2 regions of the Trichocoleus sp. DQ-A2 genome follow, and region 2 is predicted to be linked to the other one. Evidence: predicted binding sites of a transcription regulator. Region 2 holds the regulator's gene; the other holds the start of a gene.

What was found. Region 2 encodes HrcA, which represses chaperone genes, less so after heat shock. Its sites were predicted from a motif close to ANTTAGCACTCNNNANTNNNGAGTGCTAANT; they were not measured.
Positions count from the first base shown of each region.
Region 1: groL (chaperonin GroEL) is a predicted target of HrcA. The motif match lies at 4,422-4,452, and genes of this name have one in related genera.

Region 1 is NZ_JAMPKD010000023.1:8,685-17,982, reverse strand. It holds gene NC997_RS20710 (chromophore lyase CpcT/CpeT) at 1-64, opposite strand, end outside; gene psb29 (photosystem II biogenesis protein Psp29) at 282-1,019, shown strand; gene trxA (thioredoxin) at 1,471-1,788, opposite strand; gene fabG (3-oxoacyl-[acyl-carrier-protein] reductase) at 1,930-2,694, shown strand; gene NC997_RS20690 (protealysin inhibitor emfourin) at 2,829-3,128, shown strand; gene NC997_RS20685 (M4 family metallopeptidase) at 3,159-4,232, opposite strand; gene groL (chaperonin GroEL) at 4,485-6,179, shown strand; gene NC997_RS20675 (hypothetical protein) at 6,503-7,663, shown strand; gene corA (magnesium/cobalt transporter CorA) at 7,715-8,884, shown strand; gene NC997_RS20665 (hypothetical protein) at 9,067-9,298, shown strand, end outside.
Region 2 is NZ_JAMPKD010000005.1:235,028-244,325, reverse strand. It holds gene NC997_RS06680 (ATP-binding protein) at 1-1,386, opposite strand, end outside; partial or broken gene NC997_RS06675 (hypothetical protein) at 1,603-1,883, opposite strand; gene NC997_RS06670 (DUF3352 domain-containing protein) at 2,107-3,894, opposite strand; gene NC997_RS06665 (rhodanese-like domain-containing protein) at 4,025-4,384, shown strand; gene NC997_RS06660 (hypothetical protein) at 4,582-4,773, shown strand; gene hrcA (heat-inducible transcriptional repressor HrcA) at 4,898-6,010, shown strand; gene NC997_RS06650 (DUF2834 domain-containing protein) at 6,123-6,809, shown strand; gene NC997_RS06645 (hypothetical protein) at 6,824-7,507, shown strand; gene NC997_RS06640 (DUF2834 domain-containing protein) at 7,684-8,367, shown strand; gene bioF (8-amino-7-oxononanoate synthase) at 8,649-9,298, shown strand, end outside.

The DNA.
Region 1 (9,298 bases), on a different contig from region 2:
CTGAATTCTCAAATTCTCCAGCTATATATTGAGCCAGGAGCGTTAGTTCAGGAGAAAAAGTCATTGGGAATGGCTAATCGATAATGAGTAATCAGCAATCGGAATTTAGGATAAGGAAGGCGTATCTCTAACTTCTAAGACCCTTTTCCCAATTACCAATGACTAATTTCTGCGATCCCCGGCATTGTATCGCCGGGAGTCTCTACAAGACATTGCCTTGGCAAAGGTGTCCAAAAGCTGTGACAATGAGTTTACATCGCCCTCAAACTTAAAATTTTCCGGTGAATAACGTCCGCACTGTATCAGACACCAAAAGAACTTTCTATACCCTACACACCCGCCCCATTAACTCCATCTACCGGCGGGTGGTAGAAGAGTTGATGGTGGAAATGCACTTGCTTTCGGTCAATGTGGACTTTCGCTACGACCCCATTTATGCATTGGGCGTGGTGACATCCTTTAACCGCTTCATGCAAGGCTATCGACCAGAACGAGATAAAGAACCGATTTTTGAAGCCCTCTGTCGAGCAGTCGAGAACGAGCCGCAACAGTACAAGCAGGATGCCCAGCGGCTGGAAGAATTAGCCATGCGTCTGGGTGGGAAGGATATCGTTGCCTGGTTAAACCCAACGGCTCCTAGTCACGGCGCTGATGACTTGCACGCTGCTGTGCAGGCGATCGCTAACAATTCTCCGTTTAAGTACAGCCGTTTGTTTGCGATTGGTTTATTTACGCTGCTGGAAGTAGCAGATTCCGATTTGGTAAAAGACGAAAAGCAGCGGATTGAGGCGCTCAAGCAAATCTGTAATGCCTTAAACCTGCCAGAAGATAAATTACTCAAAGACCTAGAGCTGTATCGCAGCAATTTGGAGAAAATGGCTCAAATGCAGCTGGCTATGGAAGATATGCTAAAAGCAGATCGAAAAAAACGCGAGCAACGTGGGGATAAAGGGGTTGTGGTGGCTCCTCCCAATAGTTCTCCAGAATCAAGCGTTGCTCCAGGCACTTCTCAAGATTAGGCAACTTGTGTTGAAGCTGAGAAAGCCTTCCGTATGATAGCGATCGCTCATCCGATTCCCTTTTGATGGGCTAAACATCAGTAAGTGGTAATGGGTCTTTAGTCATTTGCCAATAGTCATTAGCAACAAACTAATGACTATTGGCAACTGATTTAAGGGTTCGCTTTCTTTAGCTTTGTAGATTACCAACTGCTCTCCAGAAATGAATTTCGGTTTGGCATCTCGGCGGTAAAAATGCAGCCTCCCTTCGCAGCACTTCTCCCAGCTTTCCGAGATATGCACCAAGTTGAAAGATTAGCCCGGAAGTCAAGTTCCGGGCTGGTTTGGCAGCTGACTCAGAAGGCGGTAAGATAGGAGCTCCCGTACATATCCGCGTCTGCGATCGTCAGCATCTGTGGATGCTTTCGCCAAAGAGAGCTATTGGTTACACCCAGATACTGCCGATGTAGCCTTAAACCAACGCTTCTAGGCGCTGGATAAGTTGTGGGGCTGTCAGCACACCCTCAATGCGCTCCACTACCTGACTATTTTTAAATAAAACCAACGTTGGCAGGGCGTGAATTTGATATTGACTCGCCAAATTTGGATATTTATCCGTATCAACTTTTACAACCTGTAACCGTTCGTTCATCTGGGCACTCACCTGCTCCAGAATCGGAACCATCATCTGACAGGGACCGCACCAAGTCGCGTAAAAATCCACCAACACTGGCTTTTCAGACCCAGACAGTAACTCTTGGAAATTGTTGAACTGCTTTTTAGTTGCCATGCGATCAAAGTGTTTTCTGCTCTTTCACGACAATCGTAATCTTTTGGAGTATTGATTCGTTCAGTCCGAGGTACGAATCGACCTAAGATCGTTAGCGCGGTTAAATAACCGCGTTCATAACGGATCGAGAGGAATTTATTGATGGAAGCATTGCCAGAGAGCCAGCAAAGATTGCGCGGACAGGTTGCCATCGTTACCGGCGCTTCACGAGGAATTGGTCGAGCGATCGCCTTAGACTTGGCATCTGCGGGAGCCAATGTAGCGATTAACTATGCCAGTTCTAGTGGGGCAGCCGAAGAAGTTGTGAGTGAAATTACCGCAGCAGGCGGTAGCGCGATCGCCCTCCAAGCAGACGTATCCAAAGCCGATCAAGTAGACGCCCTCCTTAACACTGTGATGGAGAAGTGGAAGCGCGTTGATGTATTGGTGAATAATGCTGGAATTACACGCGATACCCTGTTGTTGCGGATGAAGCCGGAAGATTGGCAAGCTGTCATTGACCTTAACCTCACTGGCGTCTTTTTGTGTACGCGAGCCATCAGTAAGGTGATGCTGAAGCAACGCTCCGGGCGTATTATTAATATCTCATCCGTTGCCGGTCAGATGGGCAACCCCGGTCAGGCAAACTACAGCGCTGCCAAAGCGGGAGTGATTGGATTTACGAAAACCGTCGCCAAAGAACTCGCTACTCGCGGCATCACAGTAAATGCTGTTGCCCCTGGATTTATCGCCACTGATATGACAAGCAATCTCAAATCAGAGGAAATCTTAAAATTCATTCCCCTCGGTCGTTACGGTCAGCCAGAGGAGGTTGCTGGGTTAGTGCGATTCCTCGCTGCCGATCCGGCTGCCGCCTATATCACGGGTCAAACGCTCAATGTAGACGGCGGTATGGTGATGGCATAGCGACCATAGCGGCAGAGGACTGTGAGCGTAGTGGTGCTCTCCTCTCGGTCTGAGTAGGAAAGACACAGGCAGACAAAGAGGAACATCCATCTCTGCTTACTATGGAGTTAGTCTTGCTGCCTGCGAGGGAAACTATGCGAATTTCTTTTGAACGGACTGGCGGCTTTGCTGGGATGCGCCTGACAAAAGTCCTTGACACTACCACTCTGCCTGCAAATGAAGCAAATCAGCTGCGCCTCCTGGTTGACGCAGCTGATTTCTTTGATTTGCCTGCCGCGATCGCTTCCAACACTCCCCAACCCGACCGCTTTCAGTACAAGCTAACGGTGGAAGAAAACACTCAGCAACATACTGTTTTAGTGAGTGAATCCGCCGTACCTGGAAACTTAAGACCGCTGCTGGAATGGCTGATGGCAGCCGCACGCAGAAATTAAAAAGGAAGAATTGCTTCTTCCTTTTTTAATTTAAATCACTCCTACTTCTTGCCAACCTTTGCGGACTGCATTCTGCTCCTGAGAGCCTTCGCCGTAGAGTTCTCCAGCGACGGCGATCAGAGTATTCGCAGCCCGTTTAAAATTCGCTCTAGAGCGCAGGCGATCGCGTAAAGCGATATACCAGATTTTTCCAGCCTTTTCCCAGGCGTAGCCGCCAATTTCCACCGCTGCTAAATAAAAGGCACGGTTGGCAATTCCTGAGTTGATATGTACGCCCCCGTTATCTTCCAGCCCTTTGTAGCGGTCTTTATAAGTTGCAGGCTGAGGGTCTTTGCCTAGCACTGGGTCGTCGTATGCTGTCCCCGGTGCCTTCATTGAGCGAATCCCAACGCCCTTAACATTGGCGGTAAACAACCCTTCCCCAATAATCCAGTCAGCTTCTTCGGCTGTCTGATTGAGAACCCGCTGTTTCACCAGGGAACCAAAGACATCGGAAAAAGATTCATTCAGTGCGCCAGATTCGCCGTAATAGATTAGATTGGCTTCATATTGGGTGACGCCGTGGGTTAGCTCGTGCCCAATCACATCAATCGCCTTGGTAAAGCGTTCAAAAATCTCTCCATCCCCATCACCGTAGACCATTTGGTCGCCGTTCCAAAAAGCGTTGTCATACTTCACGCCAAAATGAACCGTCGAGTCCAAACGCAACCCTCGATTGTCGATGGAATTCCGCTCAAATACCTCCTCGTACAAGTCATAAGTCGCACCCGATCCGTCGTAGGCTTCGTTGATCGCGGCATCTTCGCTGGGAGGATCGCCTTCACTCCGCACCAACGTGCCTGGTAGATCGTTGCCATTTTTGGCATCAAAGATGGTACGACGCTTCTCACCCGCTGATGCTGCAAACGAGATATTTCCCACCGTCAAGCGTCGTCCGCGAAACTGTTCTGACATGGTTAAGGTTTGAAAAGCCCATGCCCGCTGCTCAGGGTTGCCATTCTGGAGAACCTCCTTGAGCATATGAGGAGGAACGATACAACAAATGGGATGAAGTCTATCGCAGCAAGGTTGCAGCCCTACCGCTCTTTTTTTTGGTGAACGCATAAATGATTTCCTTTGTCAACTATAGAGCATCAAAAAGTGGATGATAAACGCATTCAATCCAATCCGCTCTAGTTATCGAGAATTCGGCAATTTCGTTACAAAAAGTAACTCAAACGTGCGATTGATTGCTCTAGCTGTTTATTATGTACCTCCCCGATATCAGTCGAGGTGAGGACTCTCATCCTCTCGGATTAGCACTCTGTGCCAGTGAGTGCTAAATTGACTAATGGAAGCGCTCTGAAAACCTAAAACATGGCAAAAATCGTTGCATTTAATGACGAATCGCGGCGGGCACTAGAGCGGGGCGTGAACGTCCTGGCAGACGCCGTTCGCATTACGCTGGGGCCGAAAGGGCGGAATGTCCTTCTAGAGAAGAAGTTTGGCGCACCCCAAATTGTGAACGATGGTATCACCGTTGCCAAGGAAATTGAATTAGAAGACCCCCTGGAAAATACAGGCGCTCGACTGATTCAGGAAGTGGCATCCAAGACGAAAGATATTGCGGGTGATGGCACGACTACGGCGACGGTTCTGGCTCAAGCGATGATTCGTGAGGGCTTGAAGAACGTAGCGGCTGGGGCAAATCCAGTGAGTTTGCGGCGGGGAATCGAAAAAACGATCGCCTTCTTAGTGGAGGAGATTGTAGCGATCGCGAAACCAGTGGAAGGTAGTGCGATCGCGCAAGTGGCAACCGTCTCCGCTGGTAACGATGAAGAAGTCGGCAAAATGATTGCCGAAGCGATGGATAAAGTCACCAAAGACGGCGTGATCACCGTTGAAGAATCCAAATCGATGGCAACGGAACTGGATGTCGTCGAGGGGATGCAGCTGGATCGCGGCTACATTTCTCCCTACTTCATCACCGATTCCGAACGGATGGTGGTGGAATATGAAAACGTCCGGATTTTGATGACGGATAAAAAAATCAACTCTATCCAGGATTTGATTCCCGTCTTGGAAAAAGTTGCCCGTTCCGGTCAAGCTTTGCTGATTATTGCCGAAGACATCGAAGGAGAAGCTTTGGCAACTTTGGTGGTAAATAAAGCGCGGGGCGTACTGAATGTAGCCGCCATCAAAGCGCCTGGATTTGGCGAACGCCGCAAAGCGATGCTGCAAGATATCGCCGTTCTCACTGGCGGTCAGCTAATCTCAGAAGAAGTTGGTTTGAGCCTAGATACCGTCTCCCTGGAGATGCTGGGAACCGCTCAGAAAATCACCATTGATAAAGAAAACACCACCATCGTCGCTGGTGATGCCAAGACGGCAGATGTGCAAAAGCGGATTGCCCAAATTCGCAAGCAGCTAGAAGAAACGGATTCTGACTACGACAAAGAAAAGCTGCAAGAGCGAATTGCTAAGCTTGCCGGTGGTGTCGCCGTCATCAAAGTGGGTGCGGCGACCGAAACCGAACTCAAAGACCGCAAGCTGCGGATTGAAGACGCCCTCAACGCGACCAAAGCTGCTGTGGAAGAAGGTATCGTTCCTGGCGGTGGCGCGACGCTGATTTACCTGAGCAAGAAAGTTGCTGACATTAAAAATAGTCTGGACGCCGAAGAAAAAGTCGGTGCTGACATTGTGGGCAGATCTCTAGAAGCCCCCCTGCGTCAGATGGCAGATAATGCCGGTGTCGAAGGCTCTGTCATTGTCGAGAAGGTGCGCGAGACTGATTTGAATATCGGTTACAACGCGGCTACCGACACATTTGAAGACCTGATCGCCGCTGGGATTATCGACCCTGCGAAAGTTGTACGTTCGGCGTTGCAAAATGCCGGTTCGATTGCCGGGATGGTGTTGACCACTGAAGCCCTGGTTGTCGAGAAGCCTGAGAAGAAAGCGGCTGGTGCCCCGGATATGGGCGGCATGGGCGGCATGGGCGGCATGGGCGGCATGGGCGGCATGGGTGGCATGGGCGGCATGGGTGGCATGGGCGGCATGGGCATGATGTAGTCCATTGTTCGCGTCCCCAGCGCCCACAGGTTGAAACCTGAAGCTAAAAAAACAAAGCCCACCTTTGTGGACTGAAAGAAAAGCAGCTTGTCTCAAACGGCAAGCTGCTTTTTTGTAGCGATCGCTCATTGTAAGAGTGTTACAGTATTGAAAAATTATAGGGTTCAAACCTACTTAACTGGGATAATTCCTCAAACTTCTGTTTAATCAGCATTTTAGGAAAATTTTCAGTAAATACTGTTACTTTAGGTAAATCATCGGGAATCTTATATGAAGGTAGTTCCTTAGATATTTTTCTTTCAGATAGAGGATTAACTTTAACAATGCTAGTCTTTTTTCTTCACGGGGTTGCTACACGGGATGTTAAATATGGAGATAAATTGAAAGGTTTTATTACAGAAGAGTTTACCAAAAGAGGTGAATTACTCCCTCACTTTTATTATAGTTTTTGGGGCGATGTTTTAAATGATGTTGGGAGGATGTGGAACTGGATTCATCAAGATTTACAGGAAGTTAAAAAGGAATCTCCAAATTTAGATATTCAAACCATTTTGAGGTATCAACACTTTAGACAAGGCTTTCTATCTGAATTCGTTGGAGATGCTTTCACCTACCTTAATCAAGAACGGGGCGTAAAAATTAGAGAACTGATTGCAGATCAACTAGAGGACTTTATAAGACGTAACCCTGAAGAAACTGACCTTCATATTGTTGCCCATTCCTTGGGAAGCGTCATCCTATGGGATAGTTTGTTCTCCGATAGATTTGATTCTGATGATGCGGCGTTTCATATTCGTACAATGATTAAAGGACTAGGTGATTCCACCTCCAAAAGACAAGTTTACCTAAGGAGTATTACCACAATGGGTTCTCCTATTTTATTCTCTAACACCATGTTAGGTATTAATCCTAATAAAGTTAAATGTTTTGCTAAGAATTATAAAAACCAAGGTTTGAGATGGATTAATATAATTCATTCCTCTGATATTATTGCCTATCCGCTTCGGACAAGCTTTAACATTAATTCGTCTGATAACATATTTTTACAAGATGAGTATATTTTAGATCATGCTAACCTGGCGGAAAATACTGCCTATACTGTCGGTCAAGTGGATGCAGCCTTAGCTTTAGGAGTTGTTGATGCTCATCACTGGTATATGAATTGTTCTAAAACAGCTAATTTAATTACTGATAATATTTTATCTGGTAAAAATATTATGTATGATGTTATATCTCGCTTAAAAAAAATACCTGAAGTTAAAAATGTTTTAACTCCAGTAAACTATATCTTTGATAAAAAATTACTGCATCTAAATTTTAGAGATGGTAGCGGTAGTATACAAATGTATGTTAATTTTGCCAATATACACCATGTTTATATATTCGATACTAATGAAGATCGCAAATTTGCAGGATATTTTGGGTGGAATTATGCTAATAGTTTTCAGGAGGAAATTGAATTAATTAAAAGAGAATTTTGCTGAATAAAGAATAGATAAAATTCTAAAATAAATACTGAATAGGAGTAAATGCAAATGACACAAAGACGCCCCCAGCCTGCGGAAGTAGTTACACAATACAATGTAGACGAAGACGATGATAATTCTTTGTTTGAAGACTTTTACGATAAACCCGGTAGTCTACCAGGAACAATTTTTATTAATAAAAATTCTCCGCCACCCAAAATTATCTTAATTGACTACAACGAGGCAAACCGCATCTGCATGCCACTTGAGACCCCAGCAGCGTGCGCTAGCTATTTGGATACCGAGTCGGTTTCTTGGGTGGATGTGTTGGGCTTAGGAGATGAAGAAATTTTGCGAGAATTGGGACAGGTTTTTCATTTACATCCATTGGTTTTGGAAGATGTGGTAAATGTACCCCAGCGACCCAAAGTGGATGATCAGGGAGACCATCTGGTGCTTATTAGCCGGATGGTGATGCCTAAAGAAAAAGGCACTGGCTTCTACAGCGAACAAGTGAGTTTAATTTTGGGGAAACACTATTTGCTCACTGTGCAGGAGGAACCACTCCGGGATTGCTTTACACCTGTGCGCGATCGCATTCGTCACAATAAGGGCACTATCCGCAAGCGCGGTGCCGATTATTTAGCCTACGCACTGTTGGATTCAATTATTGATGGATTTTTTCCGGTTTTAGAAGTTTATGGTGAGCGAATTGAAGATTTAGAGGAAGAAGTTATCGCCAATCCTACACGCAAGACTCTAGACAAAATATATCAAGTTAGGCGCGAATTGTTGGCACTCCGTCGCGCTATTTGGCCCCAGCGAGATGCCATAAATTCCTTAATTCGAGATGGGAGTCCTCTTATTTGTGAAGAAGTCCGAATTTATCTAAGAGACTGTTACGATCATGCGGTTCAAGTAATGGACATGGTGGAAACATATCGAGAACTATCCTCTGGGTTAATGGATGTTTATATGTCTTCGGTTGGCAACAGAATGAATGAAGTCATGAAGCTTTTGACTGTGATTTCTAGTATTTTTATTCCCCTCACTTTTGTTGCTGGAATCTACGGCATGAACTTTAATACAGAAAAATCACCATTCAATATGCCGGAACTAAACTGGTATTTAGGCTATCCGCTTTGCTGGGCATTGATGATAGCGATCGCATCTGGTTTAATTTACTTTTTCTGGCGGCGCGGCTGGTTTGATAATTTTTCCACAGTTAAGGATGACTAGTATCATGTCCATAAATTGCTTTTCTTATAAACTGTAATTTTTTGCTAAAAATTAATGGGAGGCAAAAATTTTGGTTTTTAATTACTTAATTTTGAATTGTAATAAGTTTTTTATGTCCAAAAGTGAAACTTCTAATTAAAAACTTTTCCCAACTAAAAATTACCAATTACTAATTACTAATTTTGGATGATCGCAATTTATTCATCTTGACTGTCTACATCATCTGTGTCACTTACGTTTTATACCGAGTTTTTAAATCGGTAGATAGAAATCAAGTGATTGTCCATCTCGATCGAGAATCCTTAAATGGACAACTGGAAACACAAAATCTAAGAGATCGCGTCGATATCCAATTTAAGCTGGAAAAGCGATACCAACTAGATCGACTGCGCGAACTATCAATCCAGATTGACA
Region 2 (9,298 bases):
CTTGGTGGTAAAAAATGGCTCAAATAATCGGGCTTTAACATCTTCATTCATGCCCTGCCCGTTATCAGCAATCCGCACAATAATCGTATTGGAAGAGGTCAGTTCTGTGCGAATCAAAATTTGACTGGGTTTGTTGAGTAATTCATCCGAACTGCGAACCCCTGAAATAGAACCTTTATTTGGGGTTTCGCTACTGTAACGCTCTAGCTCATCAATCGCATTACCGAGCAAATTCATAAATACCTGGCTCATTTGCCCTGGGTAACATTCCACCAAAGGTAAATCAGCATACTCTTTAATCACTTCAATTTCTGCATGGTTGCCATGTGCTTTTAGTCGGTTTTGCAAAATCAGCAGGGTATTATCAATCCCTTCGTGAAGGTTCACTTGCTGCATAACCTGTTCATCATTGCGAGAAAAATTCCGCAACGATAGCACAATCTGATGAATACGCTTTGCCCCTATTTCCATTGAAGACATCACTTTAGGCAAGTCTTCTCTGAGAAAATCTATGTCGAGTTCTGCGATTTTTTCTTGCATCAAGCAGCTAGGATTGGGGCACTCTTGCTCGTAAAGCGTCACTAAATCAAGCAAATTTTGCACATAGTCAACTGCATAATTTAGGTTCCCATAGATAAAGCTAACAGGGTTGTTGATTTCGTGAGCCACCCCTGCTACCAAACATCCCAAATTGGACATTTTTTCTTTTTCAACGAGTTGGGATTGGACTTGTTGCAGGTCGTGCAAAGCTTGCTCTAAATGCTTTGATTGAGCAACAGCTTGGGCAGCGGTGGCACAACTTTGCTCGTAGAGTTCCGCTTGATGAATATTAAGGGCGAGTTGTTCAATATCACTTTCTTGTTGATATTGGCTCACCACTGCATCTAGAGCCTCAAGTAGGTTGGTAGAAGACTCTGTAAGAATGTAACGTAGATGCGGATTGTCTGAGGTTAGTTCTTCAGGGGTTGCTTGGGCGATCGCTCTCGCTTGCGCGATATATTGGCGTATGTGCTGGTCTAAATTTAGCGGTGGCTCAAAGTACATTGACCGAACAACGGATGATGGTTGACCCGGTAGTTTCATCTCCAGATTGCCCTCGATCAAACCACTATGCGACCGTTCCATCAAATCCAGATCAGCTTGCAAAGTAGAGCGCAATTTCTCTTGCTCGGCAATATCTTTTGTACAGACTAGTCTTAAGGCGAACAGTGCCGTGCGTTGAGATAACATCCGCTGACGACCACTGATATTAACCACCGCTGCGTTAATTTCCCGCACTGTATTAATTTCGTTTAAATGTAAATAATTAGCCAAGACAAGTACCGGCAATAATTCAAATAATCTTAAAGATTGCGGAATTATACCATTAGCCGTCTTTTTTGTCATGGTACTTGTTAGTTTTTTTGAAGTGAAAAGCAAAAAAACCGCGAATCTACTGTATAGTCACGTAAATCTATGACTAAGTTCCAGTTTACTTGTAATTTAAAGATGCAGTTTTGACTTCCTCCAAATTGTTGCTTGGCTATTCCTGAAAAACTATGAACCAAAGCGGTGCCAACTTTAGTGCATTTTTATACGGATCTAAAAAATTAGCGTCACTTAAAGGCCTTCGTGAATCTCAACCAGCTTTATCTCAGCTTCATCTAATCGTGAGAAGTTTCACAAATTCAATACAATTTGCCGAATTCTATCTGCCTTTTAGTTGGTAGAGGCGTAAGATTTCAAGAAGGTCTCGGATATAACTATTGGTCTGCACCAGGTTGCCGCCGATAAAATTTACCGAGTCGTTAATTTCGTAGGCGATACCGACAACTAGACAGCCGAGGCTGGGCATTTTTTCGGTTTAAATTCAGTTGCGTTTGGGTTCGTTGTAACTGTTTTACTGACTACAAACAAGGCTTGGCGAGCAAAACGGGACTGGCAGTTCAAGAAGACTTGTGTATACACAGTAGCCCAAAGAATAAAGAACCCCAAGAGATAGCTTTCTTGGGGTTCCGGGAAATTATGGAAATTTAGTGGACATGATATGACTCAGCAGCGGGGGAAGCGGGAAGTTTTTAGCGATTACTGATTACCGATTCCCTTTCCCCTACTCGGATGTGCGACTCATTCCTCAGCCTTAGCACCTAGGCGGAGGAAGACTTTACTGCGGCGAACCCCGTCATCGCTGCCGTAGCTGCTAAAGGCAAGCGAATTTAGCTCGTTAAATAACGGTTTCGCCACCAGTTCCACTACTCTGACAATTGGCAGCTGACGCTCTAAGAACGCCTGACTAGATGCCCAATCTAGATACAAATAGCCGTTATTCGGCTGCGGTAAAGAGGTGATATTTGCCTGGAAGCGATCGCTCTTGACGAGAGAATTATCAGGAGCCTTAATCGCTTGATTCATTGCTTCGATCGAAGTGGTGAAAATCTCGTATTTGCCAATACTGGCGTGAACTCCTTTCACCTGTGCCTCTAGCTTGACTGAATCTTGGTCTTCACCCTGATTCTTATCGGCAGTGGTTGTGAGTTGTGTCCAGGCAGAGATCGGTTGATTCTCCAGGGTAAATGAGCTAACGCTCAACCCTTGCTGTTTGGCAACAGCGTCTAGACGATCGATTGCCGCCTCTGCTTTTGTCGTTGCTGATTTCTCGGCGACAAAAATCCAATCTGAATCTTTGCGGTCGGCACGAGGTAGCATTCCTAAAGCGTACTCGCCTTGCACCCAACTAAAGATATCTTGCTTTAAATCAATGCCCCAACGAGCTTGGAGATTCGCGATGGGTTGATCGATCAGTTGGACAAGGCTATCATCGCTATCTAATCCAGAAGTGAGTTGAGTCCACAGTTGCTCTAAGTTACTACCAGAAGCTGCGATCGCTATTTTCTCTGGTAGATACTGCAACGCTCCGACTGGTTGAGATAGGCTGGGAGTTGTCGGGGGGATTTCCTGTCCGGTAGCCGCTAATAAAGCGGTTTCTGCCAGCAATCCTTGAGTTTTTGGAGAGATGGCGATGGCTAAACTCTCATAGGTTGGGTCAATTTCCATCTGTGAATTGTTCCCCAGCAACTTCGCCAGCGCGGGTAGATTCACATAAGTCAGACCAATTTTCGGCTGAGAGATGCTTTCGATTGCCCGCTGATAAGAAGTTGAATCGCTGAGGCTGAGATTGGGCGCTTGCACATTATTAATGGCTTCTTTCAGCACCCTAGGATTATTGGCAAACAACACAAAGCGATCGCCAACAACTGCGGTAGCAACCGAGTTTTGAGCTGAGGCGCGGTTTATCGCGTCTTTTGGCAATGCCGATCTATCGCGGTTGTAAAAGCCTTTATTGACTGCGTCTTGAGTTTTGACGACCGACTCTTGATTCTTATAAATCAGCTTGACACCTTTATAAGTCTCAAAGACTAAATCTGTCTCAACATTTGCTTGCTTCTGCCAGAACAAATCCACAAACTCGCGGCTGCGTTGCGGATTTTTGGTGGTGACAGCCAGTAGCAGCCCGCGCTGCTCTCCATTGTCACGGGTGCGATCGATATCTAAGCTGGTGAGAGCCAGCGTGATTTCATCCCCCAGCCAGGGTTGGATATCTCGGCGATAGTCCAGATCCGTGTTCGCGAGTAAGCTTTGTTTAAATTGGTTGAGTTCTGCACGCGAGCGCTTGCGGTTCGCGGGACGCGCTACAGCCTGCCGCAACCCTTCCAACCGATCTGGATTCACAAGCAATGACACCATTACGGGTGCCTTTTTCGGCACAAATATGGTGGCAGATGGGTTCGTCACCTCCCCACCCCCTAGAAGGGCGAGAGGACTGTTTGCCCTCAGCCAGTAAAAGCCACCGGCACCAATTAACAGCAGCACTAAAACGCCAGCTGCCAGAACGTAGAAAAACGAGCGTCGCTTCATGGTGAAATGTAGACCTTGGGTGAGCGCGATTCAGCTAAGAACACTAATCCCGATGCCAGAACCTATTATTTCAGCTCATCGGACTGCCAACTATTAAAATCTTAGTTAATCTCCAGCGTTGCACAACCTCATGTCTGCTCAATCTTTTCGCCAAGATATTCCCCAGATTAGCGTAGAAGAACTTGCCAGCCGTCTTGCCGATTCCCCTGAGAGTCTGCAATTGGTGGATGTGCGAGAACCACAGGAAGTTGCGATCGCCAGCATTGAGGGTTTTGAAAACCTCCCCTTGTCGGAATTTGCCGACTGGGCTGACCAAATCCAGACCCAGTTCGATCCGCACGCCGAGACGCTGGTTCTCTGTCATCATGGCATCCGTTCGGCGCAGATGTGCCAGTGGCTACAAATGCAAGGCTTCACCAATGTCAAAAATATTGCTGGTGGCATCGATGCCTACTCAATCCGAGTCGATCCGACAATTTCCCAATACTAATGATCCCAGTACAAAACTATCTTGAAGCTGGAACCTCTTCCCCAACCCCGCTCCTGCAACAAGAGGGCAGAAATTCTCTTTCTTCCCTACTAAGGAAAAAGGCTGGGGTTAGATTTTTTAATTAAATACGGTTCACGATATTGTTTTAATTTTTACTAGCGAAATAAGTATTTAGAGGTTTTGGCTGACAAACTTCGATGCAGTCGAGTAGACTACAGACAATCCTGATAGAGACTGTGGACTCTAGAGTTACGGGTAGCGATAATGTCCTAACTCTGCGATCGATCGTCATGGTATGTCTAAGGTTGAAGTTCGGCGGCTGTTATGCTTCTACTGGCTGGGTGTGGCGAACCGGCAGGCAGAAGGCAGCATCTGCTATTCTGTTTTAACCTATCCTATATTTAATCGGCTGCTTGCTTGACAAGAGCGCCGGACTTACTGAGAAATTCATCATCAGAAGTCCAGGAATTTCCAATTGTTTTTAAAACCCTATCCAATTCGGCTTTCGTTTAAATGGCTAGGCAAGTAAGTCTGACTGACCGTCAACAACGTATTCTCTGGGCAACTGTCCGTCACTATATTGCGACGGCTGAGCCAGTCGGCTCAAAAGCTTTGGTAGACGAGTATAATCTGTGCGTCAGTCCAGCGACGATTCGCAATGCAATGGGCGTCTTAGAGAAAGCGGGGTTGCTCTATCAACCCCATACCTCGGCTGGACGGGTTCCCTCTGACTCTGGCTATCGAATTTATGTCGATCAATTAATTAAGCCTTCTGAAGCCTTGGGGCGTCAGGTAGAGCAGTTATTCACAAACCGTTTGAACTTGGAACATCAGAGTTTCGAGACTGTGTTGCGGGGTGCAGCGCAAATTCTGGCAACGCTCAGCGGTTATATTACCCTGATCACGATGCCGCAGACTCGAACTAATCGTTTGCGGCATTTGCAACTGGTGCAGCTCGATCCGGGAAGGGTGATGCTGATTGTGGTGACGGATTCTTATGAGACGACTAGCGTCTTAATGGAGTTACCGCTCTCAGAATCGGAGGATGAGCAACCGGACGCAGAAATTGTAGATCGGGAGTTGCAAATTTTATCGAATTTTCTGAATAGCCACTTGCGGGGGCGATCGCTCAGTGAACTGGCAACTTTAGACTGGAGCGAACTAGACCGAGAATTTCAACGATATGTTGATTCTTTGCGAAATCTCCTCTCCGACTTGATCCGTCGCACTTCCCAACCTGCCACAACTCAAATTATGGTTCGTGGCGTCGCTGAAGTATTGCGTCAGCCAGAATTTTCCGAATTACAGCAAGTGCAGACGCTTATACACCTATTGGAAGAGGAACAAGACCAGTTGTGGCCTTTAATCTTTGAATGGCCTAGACCAGATGTCACGGCTATTTCAGATGTCACCTCTGGTTCGCGAGTGACAGTGCGGATTGGTTCGGAAAATCCTTTAGAACCGATGCGTACCTGTACGCTGATTTCTGCAACTTATCAGCAGGGTTCAGTACCCGTGGGAAGTGTAGGTGTTTTGGGGCCAACGCGGATGGTGTACGAAAATGCGATCGCACTCGTTGAAGCCGCCGCCGATTATCTCTCGGATGCTCTTACGCAACCTGCTTAATTTAGAAAATCGCTAATCGCGATTAGCGATTGGGTAGCCCACCACGAACTACGAACGATAAACATGGCTAATTGCGATTAGCTCTAATTTTTGCTTTTCATTCTTCACTGATATGGCTAGAAAAATTGGCTTTTGGTTGCTTTGGGCAGCATTTATTACCTATGCCTTTCTGTTAGCACCTCCTGAACAACCAGGCACATTTGAACTCATCAAAAATCTCTCCACAGGTCAATGGACAGGGATTAACCCCCTAGTCGTCACGCTATTCAATCTTCTGGGCATCGTACCGATGATTTACGCCTGTCTGATGCTCATTGATGGCAAACAGCAAAAGGTAGCAGCTTGGCCTTTTTCGGCGTTCTCTTTTGGAGTCGGAGCATTTGCTTTGTTGCCTTATTTAGCACTGCGAGAACCCAACCAGGAATTTCACGGAGAAAAGAATTTATTTCTGAAAATACTCGATTCCCGGTGGCTTGGTTTTTTGCTAACATTCGGCGCTGGGAGTTTGGTTGTATATGGCTTATTGGGCGGGAATTGGGCAGATTATATTCAGCAGTTCCAGACAAATCGCTTCGTTCATGTCATGAGTTTGGATTTCTGCCTGCTGTGGTTAATATTTCCCGCACTTCTGGGAGATGATATGGCGCGTCGGGGAATCAAGAATTCTACACTTTTTTGGATAGTAGTGCTGATTCCTTTGTTTGGCGCTTTAGCTTATCTTTGCCTGCGTCCTCCCTTACCAGAAACTAATGCCGAAGCTTTCTCCACGGAACGGCAACCCGCACAATCTAGAAATTAAAATTTGATGGAAATATGGCTAGAAAAACAGCACTTTGGTTATTATGGGCTGGATTTATCTCCTATGTTTTGCTGCTGGCACCGCCAATTACGCCAGACACACTGAGGCTCATTAAAAATATATTGACGGGTCAGTGGACCCAGGTCAACCCAATTATCCTTTCTATATTTTCCCTGATTGGCATCTGGATACTCATCTATAGCTGTCTTTTGTTCGTCGATGGGAGGATGCAAAAGATTCGTTTCTGGCCTTTTGCTTTGGGTTCAGCGGGAACGGGAGTGATTAGCTTAATACCTTATTTAGCCTTGAGGGAACCGAATCAAGAGTTTTCCGGGCAAAAGGATACCTTGCTCAAAGTTTTTGATTCTCGCTGGACAGGTATTATCCTCAATTTCAGCACGCTTTTATTGCTAGCATTTGCCTTACTGGCGGGTGATTGGGGAGGGTTTATTCAGCAATTCCAAAGCGATCGCTTTGTCAATGGCATGAGTTTGGCTTTTTGCCTGTTCTGTCTGTTGTTTCCGACCGTTCTTGGCGATGATATGGCGCGTCGAGGGTTCAATATTCCCCCAGTTTTTTGGGCAGTATCGCTGGTTCCTCTGCTGGGACCCATTGCCTATCTCTGTATTCGTCCACCTTTACCAGAAGCTGGTGCTGGTTCAGTACCAGAATCTGTTGCTAGCACTATACGAGTCTGAACCGTATCTCTATTTTAGGAGAGAGAACCGCAGAAGTCGCGGAGGACGCGGAGGAAAGAAAGGAGAGCCTGTGGCTTTCTTTTGAATGCAAGTTGGTGTGACTTAAGACGGAGGTAAGTGCTGTTATCGGGCTTTTAAAGTTAAATAATTGATGTATAAAGTTATGGGTCAAGATTATGGGCAGAAAAATTGCCTTGTTCTTGATATGGATTACATTTCTTGTCTATACCGTATGGTTAGCTCCACTTGCTCAACCAGAGACGTTTTCGCTGGTTTGGAAGTTGTTAACATTCCAGTTGGCAGATGTGAATGCAATTCTTGTGGCTATCTTCTGGCTCATGGGCGTTTGGCCTATGATTTATGCTTGTCTAATGTTTGCTGATGGCACAACGCAACCGTTTCGCTCATGGCCTTATTTCATTGGGGCAAATGGAACGGGTGTGATTTGCTTTATCCCCTATTTAATTTTCCGAAAATCAAATCAAGAATTTTCTGGACCGAAGGATAAATTACTAAAAATTCTAGATTCCCGTTGGACAGGAATTTTCCTACTGTTAACAACGATTGGCTTACTTGCCTACGCAATATTTGCTGGAGATTGGGGAGATTATATTCAACAGTTTAAAACCAGGGAATTCGTTCACCTCATCAGTTTGGATTTTTGTCTCATGTGCCTGGTGTTTCCATTAACGTCACTGTTTGACGATGATATGGCTCGTCGGGGCATAAAGGAGGCTCGAATTTTCTGGGCGGTGGCGCTAGTACCTTTATTTGGACCACTTACTTATCTTTGCCTGCGTCCACCTTTGCCAGAATCAAGTGCTGACGTCAGCGTTCAAGCGTCTAATTTGACAGCTTAGCTTGCGAGTTGTTCCAGGAGAAAATGTAGAGACGCGCTGTAGCTTGTCTAGGAGGAGAGAAGCATAATTGCCACTTTTCCGGTATTTTCTTTTATAGCAATTCTCGTTTGGATGCAGTACCGTTTAACCCCACCCCTGCCCCTCCCCTCAAGCAGGAAGAGGTTCAATACTGTCCCCTCACCGAAAAGTGGAGAGAGGGGATTGGGGGTGAGGTTAGGAGTGTGTTGCAACAAAGTGAGAACTGCTATACAGGCAAGTTAAAGGTGCGATAACCGATCGAAATGCCAACGAATCCTTACGCTTGGGTAGAGCAATCCCTCGCCACCATTCACCGCGCAGATTGGTATCGGTCGGTGCAAGCGATCGCTAGTCGTCCGGGTGCGACGGTGTTGCTGGAGGGGCGTGAAGTCATCAATTTTGCCAGTAATGATTACTTGGGACTCGCGGGGGATGAACGCCTCATCCAAGCCGCAGTAGCGGCTACTCAGACATTTGGCACGGGTAGCACGGGTTCTCGGTTACTCAGCGGACATCGGGAACTGCATCGGGAATTGGAAAAAGCGATCGCATCCCTCAAACAAACTGAAGATGCCTTAGTTTTTAGTTCTGGATATCTGGCAAACTTAGGTGCGATCGCTGCTTTAGTCGGAAAACGCGATCTGATTGTGTCTGATGGGTACAATCACTCCAGTCTGAAAAATGGGGCGATTCTTAGCGGTGCAATGGTTATTGAATACCCTCACTGCAATGTTGAGGAGTTAAAAACCCAACTGAATTTACACCGGGAAAAATACCGTCGATGCCTGATTCTCACAGATAGCGTCTTCAGTATGGATGGCGATTTGTGCCCCTTACCGGGACTGTTAGAGCTGGCGGAGGAATTTAGCTGTATGCTGCTCGTTGATGAAGCTCATGCCACAGGGGTACTCGG